DNA from 2 places in the Paenibacillus sp. USHLN196 genome. Region 1 is predicted to be linked to the other one. Evidence: riboswitches for the same ligand, from Rfam matches in the RefSeq annotation. Region 1 holds a riboswitch; the other holds the start of a gene.
What was found. Region 1 has a riboswitch for S-adenosylmethionine ahead of metA (homoserine O-acetyltransferase MetA). Riboswitches for the same ligand answer to the same signal wherever they lie in the genome.
Positions count from the first base shown of each region.

Region 2: it holds a riboswitch for S-adenosylmethionine, as region 1 does, so the genes downstream of both, WFI24_RS23905 (methionine ABC transporter ATP-binding protein) here and metA (homoserine O-acetyltransferase MetA) in region 1, are expected to answer to the same signal.

Region 1 covers NZ_JBBCYH010000004.1:225,207-233,274, forward strand. The annotation lists gene WFI24_RS10930 (phosphodiester glycosidase family protein) at 1-542, shown strand, start outside; gene WFI24_RS10935 (MOSC domain-containing protein) at 573-1,259, shown strand; gene WFI24_RS10940 (ROK family protein) at 1,332-2,210, shown strand; gene WFI24_RS10945 (HRDC domain-containing protein) at 2,386-3,387, shown strand; gene corA (magnesium/cobalt transporter CorA) at 3,459-4,394, opposite strand; SAM riboswitch class I at 4,846-4,969, shown strand; gene metA (homoserine O-acetyltransferase MetA) at 5,206-6,123, shown strand; gene WFI24_RS10960 (PLP-dependent transferase) at 6,148-7,335, shown strand; gene WFI24_RS10965 (trans-sulfuration enzyme family protein) at 7,332-8,068, shown strand, end outside.
Region 2 covers NZ_JBBCYH010000011.1:71,757-79,824, forward strand. The annotation lists gene WFI24_RS23885 (DUF2515 family protein) at 1-1,216, opposite strand, end outside; gene WFI24_RS23890 (thioredoxin family protein) at 1,359-1,703, shown strand; gene WFI24_RS23895 (COX15/CtaA family protein) at 2,003-2,941, shown strand; gene WFI24_RS23900 (Cthe_2314 family HEPN domain-containing protein) at 3,147-3,863, shown strand; SAM riboswitch class I at 3,996-4,130, shown strand; gene WFI24_RS23905 (methionine ABC transporter ATP-binding protein) at 4,257-5,291, shown strand; gene WFI24_RS23910 (methionine ABC transporter permease) at 5,293-5,952, shown strand; gene WFI24_RS23915 (MetQ/NlpA family ABC transporter substrate-binding protein) at 6,028-6,867, shown strand; gene WFI24_RS23920 (DUF2167 domain-containing protein) at 6,985-7,983, opposite strand.

The sequences.
Region 1 (8,068 bases):
GTTTCAAAGGTGGTACTGCGGTTGTCATGGAGAAGGGGATTGTGACCAAAAAGGTGCCAAACACCAATGTAGCGATTCCTAAGAATGGCTCGGTATTGGTCTTCACCGGCAATCAGAAGTCTTCTTCGGATCGTTTCACCGTTGGTTCAACCGTAGAAATGAATTATAAGTATACGAACGCAGCAGGCAAAGAGATCCCGTGGCAAGATGTAGTGACCGCTGTTGGAGCAGGACCACGTCTAGTGAAAGACGGTAAGGTAGCTGTAAATCCGGCGAGCGAAGGTTTCAAGGATGCCAAGATTCTTACCGCGTCCGGAGCCAGAAGTGGTATCGCCATCATGGCGGATGGTTCCGTAATGCTGGCTACTGTTTCCGGAGCGACAGTTAAGGAGTGGGCAGCGGTGATGCAGAAACTTGGTGCCAAACAGGCCATGAATCTGGATGGAGGTGCATCCTCAGGCATGTATGCCGGAGGTAAAATGCTGACTTCTCCGGGCCGACTCTTGAGTAATACGCTGGTATTTGGTGGCTCTGTGCGTTAAAAGAAAGGGATTATGGGAGGTATGATGCAAATGACACTCACATCTGATCAAAAGCGGGGGGAAGGCAACACAGCTGTTCTGGCCATTAATGTCGGAATGCCGCGGCCGCTCCCTGGGCAAAAGCGTGAAGTGATGAGCGGCATTGTGAAACATCCTGTATTCGGCGCGGTTTTCCTGTCATTCACTGGGATGACAGGGGATGCGCAGGCGGATCTGGTGCATCATGGCGGACCTGACAAGGCCGTTTGTGTATACGATTACAGTCGTTATCCGGCGCTGGAACAGCTGATGGATCGCAAGCTGGACTGGGGAGCTTGTGGTGAAAATTTGACGGTTGAGGGCTGTGCCGAAGAAGATGTGCGGATTGGTGATGTGTATGAGTTGGGCGAAGCTACCGTGCAGGTCAGTCAGCCCAGACAACCATGCTTCAAGCTGGGTGCGCGGTATGATTATAAGGAGCTACCTGTTTATTTTCAGGAGAGTGGACATACCGGCTTTTACTTTCGTGTACTGCAAGAAGGGGAGGTTCGGCCTTCATCGATATTTCGACGAATCAGCACCGATCCTTCATCCATGACGGTTCTTGAAGCTAATCGAATTATGCATCAGGGGAAAGAAGATGTGGAAGGTATTCAGGCACTGCTGGCCATTTCTGCACTGTCAGACAGCTGGAGGCAGACGTTAATGAAACGACTGTCCAAGCTGGAGATTGAGTAGCAGGGTAATTATAGTGTCATCCAGTGAGGAACGATCAATCCTTTTTTAAACTAACTTGGGAGTGTGACTAACATGACGATCTTAGGCGCGATTGAAGCAGGCGGAACCAAATTTGTATGTGGTATTGGCACTGAAAATGGAGAAGTTCTTGAGCGCGTAAGTTTTCCAACGACAACACCGGAAGAGACAATGGCTCAAGTGATTTCTTTTTTTGAAGGCAAAGGCATTGAAGCGCTAGGCGTAGGTTCATTTGGCCCGATTGACCCGATTGAAGGAAGCCCAACGTATGGTTATATCACAACAACACCCAAACCACATTGGGGACAGTATAACCTGATTGGCAAGCTCAAGGAGCATTTTGATGTACCGATGACATTTGATACGGATGTGAATGGTGCGGCACTTGGAGAAGCAACCTGGGGCGCTGCACAAGGTCTTGAGAGCTGTCTGTATATCACTGTGGGCACAGGTATTGGTGCAGGCGCTGTGGTCGGCGGTAAAATGGTCCATGGATTGTCTCATCCAGAGATGGGACATATCATTGTACGCAGACATCCGGAGGATACATACGAGGGTTTCTGTCCGTATCATGGGGATTGCCTCGAAGGTCTTGCAGCTGGCCCGGCCATTAACAAACGTTGGGAGCAACCGGCTTATGAGCTGCCTGCAGATCATAAAGCATGGGAGATCGAAGCACATTACCTGGCACATGCACTGATGAATTATGTTCTAATTCTCTCTCCGCAGAAAATCGTAATGGGTGGCGGAGTAATGAAGCAGGAGCATCTGTTCCCGATGGTTCGTAGCAAACTGCAGGAGTTGCTTGCTGGATACGTTCAGCATCCAGCACTTCAATCTGACATTGACCAGTATGTTGTTTCACCAGGACTTGGTGACAATGCAGGGCTGTGTGGTTCGCTAGCACTTGCTAAGTTGGCATTGAATATCTAGAACAATAAAAGATTGACGAAATTTACCATTGTGGTATGATATGGGCAACAGCATAGCACGGTTAATGAGGAAGCACCTCTCTTGCATGGATTTTGCAGGAGAGGTGTTTTTTGTGCTGCCTGTAGGTAGCATATCTAACTCGTATAGGCTGAATATTCAAAGGGAGGGAACGGAAATGGAAGTCATTTTTATGAACAGATTGTCCAGAATGTCAGATCAGAACGCAGAGTATGCGCAGCTATGGATTGGGGAAGAGGAAGATGGCTGGCAGCTGGGATGGAGCCGCTATGAGGAAGGGGAGCGAGAGGACAGCATCTGGTACGAAGGAACTTCTTGGGAGGAACTGCTTCATATCTACCGTCATCAGCTTGCCATACAGATGAGCGAAGGATACCGACCGCAGCTGCAGGGTTTATTTCACGAGAATGATGATCTGAAGTCACGCAGTTATGGTGGTCAGCGGCTCCATTGCTACAGTGAACTATACGGCAATGAGCAGTTATATACGGATCTGTGCACGTGGCGCAGGAAGAGAGCTGTATCTGACCGGAAGGCACCCTATTTTATTGCAACGAACCGTCTGCTGCGTTTGATCAGTGCCTTTGTTCCGCAATCGATGGATGAACTCATGCAACTGCCTGGCGTAGGGGAGAGCAAAGCGACCGAGTATGGTATGGAGTGGATGGAGATTACGAATGGGTTGGAGCGTTCAACTACGTTCCCGCTGGACTGGGTATACACGGCTCTGAAGGAAGAAGAATATGAAAGCTGGTTATACAAGCAGAGAGAGCAGAAGTACAAGCAGGAACTCGACAAGTTCACCACGCGTAAGCAGGTGCTTGAGGGCATGAAGGACGGGCATACGTTAGAAGAGATTGTTAATCGATCCGGATTATCCCGACGTGAATTGATTGAGCTGTTGGAGACACTGGATCTTGAAGGTTATGACACCGATTGTCTTCTGGATGTGGAGCTGGCAGTTATGCCAGAGAACGAACAAGAGGCCGTGTGGAGTGCGTATGAGGAGCTGGGAGATACGTTCCTGAAGCCGGTATTACATAAAGTGTATGGAGGAGAGAAGCCCGACGGAGGAAGTCTGGAGCAGGTCTATGAAAGACTGCGCATGATTCGAATCCGCTTTCGTCGGCACGCAGAGACAGAGCGGCATGTTGGTTAATGATCGGAAATGAAAAAAAGACGAGGCGTTCCTCCAGAAGGAGCGCTTCGTCTTCGTTATTTCATAGAAGTTCATACCCAGTCTTTTTTACGGAAAATAAAGAACATGCTCAGGCCCAGTGTTACCATCAGGCCAATCACAACAAAATAGCTGTATTTCCAGTTAAGTTCTGGCATATTCGTAAAGTTCATACCGTATATACCGGTAATGACCGTCAGCGGCATGAAAACCGTAGTAATCGCGGTAAACACGCGCATGATCTCATTCGCCCGGTTCGCAATACTGGATTGATAGGCTTCTCGCAAGTTACCCATCAGGTCGCGGTAGGTTTCAAAGGTTTCAGATATTTTTACGGCATTCTCATAGATGTCACTGAAATATTTTTGCAGTTGATCATCAATGAGACGCAGATCTTTTTTGTTAAGGGTGTTAATGACCTCTTTCTGAGGTCCAAGCACTTTTTTCAGCCACAGAATCTCACTGCGCAGCCCGATGATTTCATTCAGATGAGACTTTTTGGTGTGCATCAGAATATCTTCCTCAAGCTTCTCGATCCGAGCTTCAATTCGGTCACCTACGGTGAAATAATTGTCAACAATCAAGTCAACCAGCAGATACAGGAGACGATCGGGTGTACTGATTTCCTGTTCCCACAGGATGGGTTTTAATGTGCGTAATTCGCTGACCTTCTGTTTTGTAACACTAATAATGAAATGTCTGCCGAGAAACAGGTTGACCGCACGTAGAAATATCTCTTCATCATCGAAACGGATGCTATTAATCACAATAAAATAATGATTCTCATAGATTTCAATCTTCGGACGTTGTTCTTCGTCACTAAGACAGTCTTCCACAGCCAGATCATGCATCAAGAACAGCGGCTGAAGTACCGCCAAATCGTCTACGTCTGCATCAATCCAGTAAAATCCTTCCGCTGGTGGAGTCAGCGCCTGCTGAATGTCGTCCACCGGAATAAATACACCGTTGTTTACCAACCGGATTTTCATCGTTAATCTACTCCTTCTGCACCCGCCAACTTGGCGGATATTATCATTATGGGCGCAAAAAGAACAAATCAGCCGGTCGGCAGCGGAGCCTGGAGATCAGGGCTGCGTTCACTATATACTCAAACGGAAGTCACGTCCCGCTGCCGGCATTCTGATGTCAATTCTCTATGCAGTTTGTCGGAATTCGGCTGCCAGTCAGGCCTCGGGTCGCCATCCATTTAATATGTCACCTCTCACATAAGGGTTTATAACACCTTGTTTAGTATACCGCTGGTACAAGGTGCTTTCAAGCGCAAAAATGTGTCTATTTCGCGCCCTGAGGCAGTGTATGACAACGGATGATGAACGGTTCCGATCTGGGAAGCAGACATCGAACTGCATCTTGACGTGAGGGCATTAATGTAATAAAGTAGACGGTGAACCATATTTAATTACAATCTAATACAGCGAAATCTTATCAAGAGTAGGTGGAGGGACTGGCCCGATGAAACCCGGCAACCGGCGGTATACCGCACGGTGCTAATTCTTGCAGCGACTAAGTGTCAAGTGGCACTGTTGTAACTGAGAGATGAGAGAGGCGCATATCTTTTTTACATATGACCTTTCTCGAAATCCGAGGAAGGTCTTTGTTATATGCCCCGACTTCTCAGCAGTGATTTTCGCTAAGGAACTTGAGGTTGTTTGTAACGTTGGATGAAAGAGCAATTCAATGTTTTTACAAGCTCAAGGCAGTCTATAACTGTATTGATGTGAAGACATCAAGCCAGGGGTTGCTGCATCTATCTATGCACAAGGAGGAGTTAGATTTACCATGCCAATCAAAATACCTGATACTCTGCCAGCAAAAGAAGTACTTGAAGGAGAGAATATCTTCGTCATGGATGAAACTTCTGCATACCAGCAGGATATTCGTCCACTCCGTATCGCTATATTAAACCTGATGCCCACAAAGGAAACGACCGAAACACAATTGCTTCGTCTGGTGGGAAACACGCCTATTCAGGTGGATGTCGTTCTTGTACATCCCAAATCCCATACGTCGAAGAATACGTCTCAGGAGTATTTGGATCTGTTCTATAAAACCTTTGATGAGATTGAGCACCGCCGTTTCGATGGAATGATTATCACGGGTGCTCCTGTGGAGCAGATGGATTTCGAAGACGTGAACTATTGGAATGAAATCCAGGAGATCTTCGAATGGACCAAAACAAATGTGACATCAACCCTGCACATATGTTGGGCCTCCCAGGCAGGTTTATACCATCATTTTGACGTACCCAAGGTTGCACTAGATGAAAAGTGTTTTGGGGTTTTCCCACATACCATCAATAAACCCCATGTTCCGTTGCTGCGTGGATTCGATGAAGTGTTCAACGTTCCACATTCCCGTCATACGGAAGTGAGACGCGAAGATATTGAAAAGAATGAGAATTTAGAGATTTTGGCTGAATCCGAGGAAGCGGGGATCTTCCTGGTTGCTACCAAAGACGGCAAACAGATTTTTGCCACAGGACATGCCGAGTATGACCCGTTCTCATTAAAGTGGGAGTATGACCGGGATGCAGCCAAAGGTTTGGATATCGCATTGCCTAGACATTATTATCCCAATGACGACCCTTCTCGTGTGCCACCGGCTACTTGGCGCGCTCATGCCAACTTATTATTCTCTAACTGGCTCAATTACTATGTGTATCAAGAAACACCTTACGATATTGGCCCGCAAATCTAATCGAGATTACAGGAGGATGCAGCAATGGAAGACAACAACAAGTTGAAAATCGAAAGCCGCTTAGCACAAATTGGGTCCATCAATGAACCGGTAACAGGCGCCATTAACTTTCCGATCTATCAATCCACTGCGTTTCGCCACCCGAAGCTTGGACAAAGCACGGGATTTGATTATATTCGTACAACCAATCCAACCCGCAAAGTGTTGGAAGAAGCAGCCGCAGCGCTGGAATCCGGTGATGCAGGGTTTGCCTGTAGCTCAGGCATGGCAGCTCTGCAAACCATCTTTGCCATGTTTGGTCAGGGAGATCATCTAATTGTGTCGCTGGATCTGTATGGCGGAACCTATCGTCTGCTTGAACGCATCTTGTCCCGTTTCGGTGTAACCGCAAGTTATGTGGACACGAATGATCTTGCAGCATTGGAGAATGTTCGTCAGCCGAATACCAAAGCTGTATTCATCGAGACGCCGACGAATCCGCTGATGATGATTACCGATGTAGAAGCCGTCGCTTCCTGGGCGAAAACTTACAACCTGTTGACGATTGTTGACAACACGTTGCTCACTCCATTTTTCCAACGTCCGATTGAACTGGGTGCCGATATCATTATTCATAGTGCAACCAAATATCTGGGCGGACACAATGATGTACTGGCCGGATTAATCATAACCAAGGGTGAGGCATTATCCGCGGAAATGGCTTTCCTGCATAATTCGATTGGAGCCGTATTGTCTCCAAGTGACTCTTATCAGTTGATGAAAGGCATGAAAACGCTAGCTCTTCGCATGGAGCGTCATCAGCACAATGCACTTACCATTGCCAAATACTTGCTTGAGCATCCAGCGGTGGTTGAAGTGTACCATCCAGGCCTATCCGATCATCCGGGGTATGAAATACAGAATAAACAATCCACCGGTAATACAGGTATCTTCTCTTTCAAAGTGAAGGATGCACGTTATGTTGAACCGTTGCTACGTCATATCAAACTCATTGCTTTTGCCGAAAGTCTCGGCGGAGTGGAATCACTCATGACTTACCCGGCAGTACAAACTCATGCGGATATACCGCTTGAAATTCGTGAAGCCATAGGTGTGGATGACCGCCTGCTCCGGTTCTCCGTAGGCATTGAACATGCAGATGATCTGATTGCAGATCTTGGCAATGCGCTGACAGCTGCACAACAGGAAGTTGAAGGAGGCGTGCACTCATGAGTGAGTCCAACAACAAGCCGAATTCCGAGTTGAAATTTGATACGAAATTGCTCCATTTCGGTGATGAGATTGACAAAACGACTGGGGCCTCCAGTGTACCGATCTATCAAGCATCCACATTCCATCATTTTGATATCTTCAATCCGCCTCAACATGATTACAGTCGTTCGGGTAATCCGACACGTCAGGCATTGGAAGATTACATCACATTGCTGGAGGGTGGAGCACGAGGATTCGCCTATTCATCCGGGATGGCTGCGATCTCTAGCGTGTTCATGATGTTCTCCGCAGGAGATCACATGATTGTAACGGAAGACGTATATGGAGGTACGTATCGTTTGCTTACTTCCATCTTGAGCCGCATGCAGATCGAGACGACCTTTGTAGATATGACCAATATAGATGAAGTAAAAGCGGCGCTCAAGCCGAACACCAAAGCAGTTTATATGGAAACGCCGTCTAACCCGACCCTGCGAATTACGGATATTGCTGCCGTAACGGACTGGTCGAAGGAACATGACCTGATTACGATTCTGGATAACACCTTTATGACACCGTACTATCAGCGTCCAATTGAGCTTGGCGTGGATATCGTCGTACATAGTGCTACCAAGTTTCTCGGGGGTCACAGTGATGTGTTGGCGGGGTTAGCCGTTGCTCGCACGGAATCACTTGGCGTACAGCTGAAACAGTTGCAAAATGGACTCGGAACGGTACTCGGGGCACAAGAATC
Region 2 (8,068 bases), on a different contig from region 1:
TCTCAAATAGCCATGGACGGCGCGGTATCGTCAGATAACCGAGACAATCCCGAGTCTGAAGCCAGTCCTGTCGGGTTATTGGTTCATAAGGCGTGTCCCCCCATACAGAGAGCAGTTCCGGACTATACAATCGTTGCCCTTCTGGAAGCCATTCTTCATCCAGTAGCGCCTGTGCGTAAAATGTACGATCACCCGCCTTGTTTTCGTGATGGGTAAACAGACCGGGCCAATACTCGGCTCGCGAGCCATGATGGGGAACTGCACGAGCGAATTCCAACACTTGTGTGTGGACTTGCTCCACGCCAAACAACAGGGCATATAGGCCTTTGCCAAACATAATTCGCTCATCCAGCTTGCCAAAATGTTCAATGACTCGCCCTGCGAGCCCTGCTTCCCGTCCGAGAGGGAAGACGATATGGTTCAGACCGGCCAGATTATGCAGATGGAATGCGGGTTTGGAAAGTACTTCTTTTTGAAAATAAGGATGCTGCACCACCCGGCTCTCGATATAGTTTTGCTCATTAATAATTAATGCCACACTTAGCAGTGAACTGCACCGTTCCAGCCAAAAGCGTTCCCAAAACGGCGTCATGAAAGCCGATACGTGAAAGTGAGATAACAGATGGAAACAGCTTCGTCCGATCCGGCGACTGTTCATATACAGCAGAAGCTGGGGATATGCATCCTGGAAAATGAGTGCATTGCACCGTTCTAACAGTCGATACATATGCTCACGATCGTTTGGATCCTGTAGATTATACATCAAGTCACTCTGTAGATCGGTCATGTGATATCCGCCGTTGCGGGAGACCATATGAGCTAATAGAGCCCAATGCAATTCGGGACATTGCTCATAACATTCCAGATAGGCAGCCGTGCGCGTGATGTTACTCCGATTATGCTCTTGGGTCAGTGTCTTAATCTCTTCCAGAATGATGCAATCTTCTTCGCATACGAGTGCACTTTGGACCTGATCAGTGCGTGCAAAAGACTTGCCGCTGGCAGGTAACAAACGCTCCACCTCAGACTGTAAGGCGGCTGCGGTATCTGTATCCCACTCGATCTCACGCAATGGGTGACGAAGCTGTGCTGAAGCTTGCCATGCCGCCTGTTTGCCACGCCAGATTTCCAGGGCAGCACCCGGAATGGAACGAACAATCTGCAGGAGGGACCCGTGATGCTGTTCGCTGGTAGAATCGGTTCTGGTGGAAGTCATGATGTGACATCCTTTCATGATGTTCTGAGTTTATTTTCACAGACCATGTGGTTTATTCTAAGTATGTGCTGATTATTTGACTTCCACTCGCCAATTTGCTTCACTTAGGGTAAGACAAGGTACAGAAAGGGAGATGAACCGAATGGAACAGATTACTTCCAAACCGGCTTTTGATGTAGCCATCCAATCCCCACGTTTGACGATTGCCGTATTCAAGGCAGACTGGTGTGGTGACTGCAAATACATCGATCCGTTTATGCCTGAAGTTGAAGAGAAATATGCACGTGAACTGACTTTGGTTGAGGTCGACGTGGATCAGGTTGGAACCGTTAGTGAAGAGCAGAATATTCTTGGCATTCCGAGCTTTGTGGCGTACACGGATGGCCGGGAACTGGTTCGGTACGTGAACAAGCTGCGCAAGTCGAGAGAAGAGATTGAGCAGTTCCTGGATCGCGCAGTTGAGGTGTACAACACGATCCACAAATGATTATAAAAGTATGACAGGTTCATGTTGTAAAAGGGTAGACTAAAAAGAACGCCATTTCTCTTGAAATAGGGAAATGGCGTTTGTGTGTTCGACACGTTCTACATATGAAACGTTTCTGTATATATCTTTCGATGACCTACGGGTCATTATTTCACCAGACGTTAACATTTTGTCACAAAGCACGACGTCAATGAACATTTTATCCGGTATAATGAATTTAGTTGTGAAATAAGTGTCAAAGTACCGAAACAAGCGGAGAATATCTTCGCCATCTTAAACCAACAGCAGGTGAGAAAAAATTGAAGCACTTAACTTTGTTTAAATGGTTAACCGTATTAACCTGTCTTGTCATGTTTCTGGCCACTTTTGGTGGAGGCATCGTAACCAAAACGGAATCGGGCCTTGGCTGCGGAACGGAATGGCCTTTATGTAACGGAAAACTCGTTCCCGCACATACTGTGGCTTCACTTATTGAATATTCCCACCGCGCTGTAAGCGCACTGGCTGGATTGTTGTCCATTGCCTCGTTTGTTGCTTTTCTGCAGTTCGGCAAGTCACGCCGTGACCTGCAATTGTTTTCTTTCTTAACCCTGGTATTTGTTATAGTCCAGGGAATCATGGGGGCTTTTGCCGTCGTTTTCTCCCAATCTTCAGCAGTTATGGCACTTCATTTCGGCTTTGCGCTGATTGCCTTTGCCAGTTCGCTAATGATGGCATTGGGCATAAGGCAGGAGGCAAAAGATGGTGGATTGGAGCGTCTGAATAAATACCCTCGGGTCAGTAAAAAATTCAGAAATCTGGTCTGGTTCTCGACGATCTACACGTATCTCGTGGTATACACAGGCGCATTTGTGAGTCACACGGATTCTGCTGGTGGTTGTTCCGGATTCCCGCTCTGTAACGGGCAGATTATTCCTGAGCTTTCAGGCGGGGTAGCCGTTGCTTTTGCTCACCGTGCGGCAGCTGCGTCTCTTGTAATTGTAATCGCAATTCTGGGTCACTTCGCGTATCGTAATCATCCGGATAACAAGGAAATGCGTACCCTTGGCGTTGTATCTGTTTTTCTGATTTTGATGCAAGTGGTCATCGGTATTTTCATGATGGTGACGATGAGCCGTCCGGAAGTATACATGTTCGTAGCTCTTGCACATATGCTGGATATCGCCATACTGTTCGGGATCTTAACGTATATGAGTTTCCTGGTGTACAAGCTGCACCGCCCGGTTAATCGTTTCTAGATCCATTTCTTGGTCTTTGGGCTCAATATTGAAAGTCCACCTTCCAGTGATGTACATCATTGGACAGGTGGACTTTGTTTGATGTCAGGGGGATCAGGGCAACCTATGGCAAGCAGCGTTTATACGTTTACTCCGGAATGAATTAGCATTATGTATTAAAGTGATGAATCTTTATGGATCAGCAGAGTGGAAGAGGAGGTTATATATGCTGCGAACGTTGCTCGGAGAAAAGCCGCGTATAAATGAAGGCAAATTGAAGGAAGCGATGGACTCAATGGCGCATACGCTTGAGCTATTTCAGCGACAGATGCACGTGGATCATGATCCTACTCACGACTATCGTAAACTGTATGTGTGGACACAGGGACTTATCTCTTCCCTGGATGAACTGGAGCAAAGCTGCTTCGCCGCTGCTCATTTTCGGCAAAAGGTCGTTGCAGGTTCTACGGATGATATGACACCGACTGAAAAAGCCGAGTATGCTCGGTATGTGTATTTCTACAAAGATGGCTTCATTCGCTGCTTTGCCATTCTGGATAAAGTCGGCACCGTATTGAATGAGATATTCCAGCTGAATACCTCAAATACAAAAGCGCATTTTTCTTATTTTACCGTGTTAAGGCAGTTCGACTATGCGAGGGAGCATCATGATCTTGCGTTGCAATTAATACAGATCAAGGACTCTTATCGTGAACCGATGAGCAAGCTGCGCAAACGACGTAATATGGAGATTCACTACATGAACTCCGAAATGCATGATGACCTGTGGCAGTTACATCAGACCCTGCAAGGTAAAGTGAAATTGGAGGATCTGAATCAGCATGTGCAGGAAATGCGTCAGGGCGTGGATATGGTCTGTGAAACGTTAACAGCTTCTTATAGTTATATCAATAAAATATGGCAAAGAAATAATTCCCTTTGACAAATCGGAATACTTGGAATATACTGAGTTTCAATTAGAATGTTACAGTGACAAAGATACTGATATTTCAAAAGTTACGTTCACATTATAAGCATAAACTACATGAACTTATAGAATCCTACAACAACATATTTCTTATCGAGAGCGGCGGAGGGACAGGCCCGATGAAGCCCGGCAACCGATTTGTAACGACATGTGTCATTCGTTATAGATGTTAGGTGCTAATTCCTACAAAATGGTGCAAGACACGATTTTGGCAGATGAGAAGGTATATTCTTTCACGTAAAGAGCCCTCTTTGTATCTGCAAAGGGCTCTTTTTTTGTATGTATAGGGGAGTTTTCCTTTAGATCGGGTAAAGATACATGTAGGTGGTTGGAAAGGGGCAAGTGCGATTGATTGAATTAAAAGGTTTAACGAAAACGTACGGCAAAGGGGCAAAATCTACAACGGCACTATCCGAGCTGAATTTGAGCATCCAAAAGGGTGAAATCTACGGAGTGATCGGCCATTCTGGAGCGGGTAAAAGTACACTGATCCGTTGCATTAATTTGTTGGAGCGCCCTACGGAGGGTGAAGTATGGGTAGACGGGATTAACCTGACTGAACTGAACAAAACCGAATTGCAGCAACAGAGACGCAAGATCGGTATGATTTTTCAACACTTTAATCTGTTATCCTCGGCAACGGTGTATGACAATGTAGCTTTTCCGTTAAAGCTTGTGAATACACCCAAGGAAGCCATTGATCGCAAAGTGAAGGAAATGCTCGCCCTGGTTGGTCTGGAGCACCATAGCAGCAAATATCCGGCTCAATTATCGGGTGGACAGAAACAGCGTGTAGGGATTGCAAGAGCACTCGCCAGTGATCCGAATGTACTCCTATGTGATGAGGCCACCTCGGCGCTTGATCCGCAGACGACGAATTCGATTCTGAAGTTATTGCTCGACATTAACGAAAAGTACAATCTCACGATTGTGCTGATTACACATGAGATGCACGTCATTCAGAATATTTGTGACAAGGTAGCTGTCATTCATCAAGGTGGCATAGTGGAACAGGGACCTGTAACCGAAGTATTCCTGAAGCCGCAGCATGCCATTACACGGGACTTTATGATGCGTGATCATGAAGTTGGACTTGCCCTTGAAGAGACTGCTTTGGCGAATGCAGGCTTGGAATTACAGGCAGGTGCTGCTTCCAAACTTGTGAAGATATCCTTTCTGGGTAACAAAACGTATGAAGCGATTTTATCCAGAACGGTACGTAAAACCGGTGTGGATTTTGCCATCCTGCAAGGTACGATCTCTACGATCAAACAGGTTCCTTATGGGCAGCTGACCGTTCGGTTCGAAGGCGATACCAATGCGATTGACCGGACAATATCAGAATTATCCGCAGAGGGACTTGATGTGGAGGTGCTACGTTAACATGGATTTTTCAACAGTACGTTGGGAAGAGATCGGTAAAGCTTCCATAGAGACACTGCAAATTCTGGGTGCATCAGGCTTATTCACTATAATTATTGGTTTGCCACTCGGGGTATTGCTATTCATGACAGCAAGATCCGCATCAACACAATCACGCGTGGTCTATTCTATTCTGTCGTTGATTGTGAACATTTTGCGATCAGTTCCGTTTATCATACTGATTGTCGCTCTTATTCCATTCACTCGTTCGCTGGTTGGTACAGCCACAGGAGTTCTCGGCGTTATACCGCCACTTGTCATTGCAGCCGCTCCTTATTTCGCCCGCTTGGTGGAAACAACACTGCGTGAAGTAGATCGTGGTGTCATTGAAGCAGCACAGGCGATGGGTGCATCGACCGGACAGATTGTAAGACGGGTGCTATTGCCTGAGGCACTACCTGGTCTTCTTGCTGGGATAACCATCACTATCGTTACGCTTGTATCGTATACGGCGATGGCGGGTATGGTTGGCGGTGGAGGTCTGGGAACGCTGGCAATCAACTATGGTTACTTCCGTTATCAAAATGAAATTATGATCATTTCCGTTGTATTTATGGTCATCTTAGTTCAGATTCTTCAGATGGCTGGAGATCGCTTGGTTACATTTTTCACCAGGAAATAACACATAGATAACATGATGGATATGCATTTTTGCGGATGCCACATGAAAAAAATGATTAGAGAAGGGGTTTTACACATGAAAAAATGGTCTTTTGCTCTACTTAGTCTTATGCTGATTGCGGTTCTTGCCGCGTGCGGAAACAACAAGGACGCCGACAGCGGCGCAGACAATGAAGGAGGAGCTCCGCGTACAGTAGAATTGAAAGTGGGAGCTTCACCTACACCGCACGCAGAGATTTTGGAAAGCATCAAGCCTGAACTGGAAGCACAAGGTATTCGTTTGCAAGTCGTTACATTCAATGACTATGTACAACCCAACCAGCAATTGGCTGACGAAAAATTGGATGCAAACTTCTTCCAGCACCAACCTTACCTGGACACAGAGAATAAAGAACGTGGTTTCAACCTCGTTGCTGTAACTCCTGTTCATGTTGAACCTTTTGGTGGATACTCCAAAAAGATTAAGTCTTTGGATGAATTGGCAGATGGCGCAAAAGTAGCAATTCCGAATGACCCATCCAATGGTGGACGTGCACTGTTGTTGCTTGCGAAGGAAGGCGTTATTACCCTGAAAGACAACACAAATATTACATCGACGATTCAGGATATCACAGCAAATCCAAAAAACTTGGATATCATCGAGCTGGATGCAGCCATGATGCCTCGTCAATTGGATGAAGCGGATCTGGTTTTCATCAACGCAAACTATGCATTGGAAGCCAATCTTAACCCTGAAAAAGATGCTTTGCTGATTGAAGATCTGCAAGGTAACCCATATGCTAACATCCTCGTTTCCCGTGAGGATAATAAAGATGCAGATGCAATTAAGAAACTGGCTGCTGCACTGCACTCCGAAGAAGTTAAAACATTTATCAAAGAACGTTACAAAGGTGCAGTTGAACCTGCAACTGAATAATATTACGGAATGTATGAAATGATATGAAGCTTGTGAGCAAAAGCCGTATGTCTCTCTAGAAGAGACATACGGCTTTTTTGTATTTCCTGGTCTGTGCTGACGTGGAAATCAACAGAGTTATCGTTTATCAAATTTATCAACATTAGGTGGATGTGCAGATTGGCGGTAGTAGGATAATTCATTTTGATCAGCATATTGCTGTTCATCCGCTTCTTGCAGGTACCTCCTCTCGGTGGGAGAGAGTTTTTCTTCATCTCCATTTGAGCTTTTGATTTTGTATCTGATCCACCCAATCAGACCAAGAACGACAACGAGGATCAAGGCCCACCCTTTTTGGAGCAAAAGAAGAGCACTGAATTTTTGGGAAGCCGTGTACCCAATCCCGCCCATCAGAAGGCTGTTAAGCCCTATGGTGGATGTTTTGTCAGTCGAAGCATTGTACTCCTCGTACGTATATCCGGCATTGATGCTAAGTTGATTAAGGACCGTTTCCTCGAATGCCTGACGGCTCTGTTGAAAGTTGGCCGTATCTGTAACCAGAATGGCTGTGATGTACCCTTCACGTGTCAGGAGTTTTACATTGTAATTGACCATGGCTTGCTGATTAGCATTTTTAAAACCAAGGGAGTAGACCAACTGATGCTTGGTCTTGTCGTATGCCGGTTCGATTTCCCACCCCGTTATGTACGTTCTATATTCAGGTTCGAGCTCTCTGTTGTCTTCTTCTGTGCCACGGATATAACTGCTTAACAGTTCTTCAGCACTCAGATTTTGATCGTCATCATGAATATGACCTGTCTTCACGTATTCGAACACAACATACCACGAGCCGAATTCGCTATTGCTGGTTAGGCTTCCAATCTCATTCCCATTAGGCTTTCCATCACTGTTAAGTATCGAGCGTTGGGTATTGGCCTTATCCAGATAGGAATGGCTATCAGGGACTTCCAGGGTGGCCTTACCGTCCAGAGAGACGGATGCTGGTCCAGTAATCCAATCATACTCATCAGGCGCTTGGTCAGTCTCACTTTCCGCGGAAACCTGTAAGGCATTAGAGAATGCTAATAAAATGACCACGACTAGTGTGAGAAATAATATCGATCTTCTGTTTTTCATGTTCATGTAGAGATCCTTTCAAGTTATATCATCGACAGTACCATAGGTGTTTGATTTCGATCAAGATATATTTGTCATTTCAGGT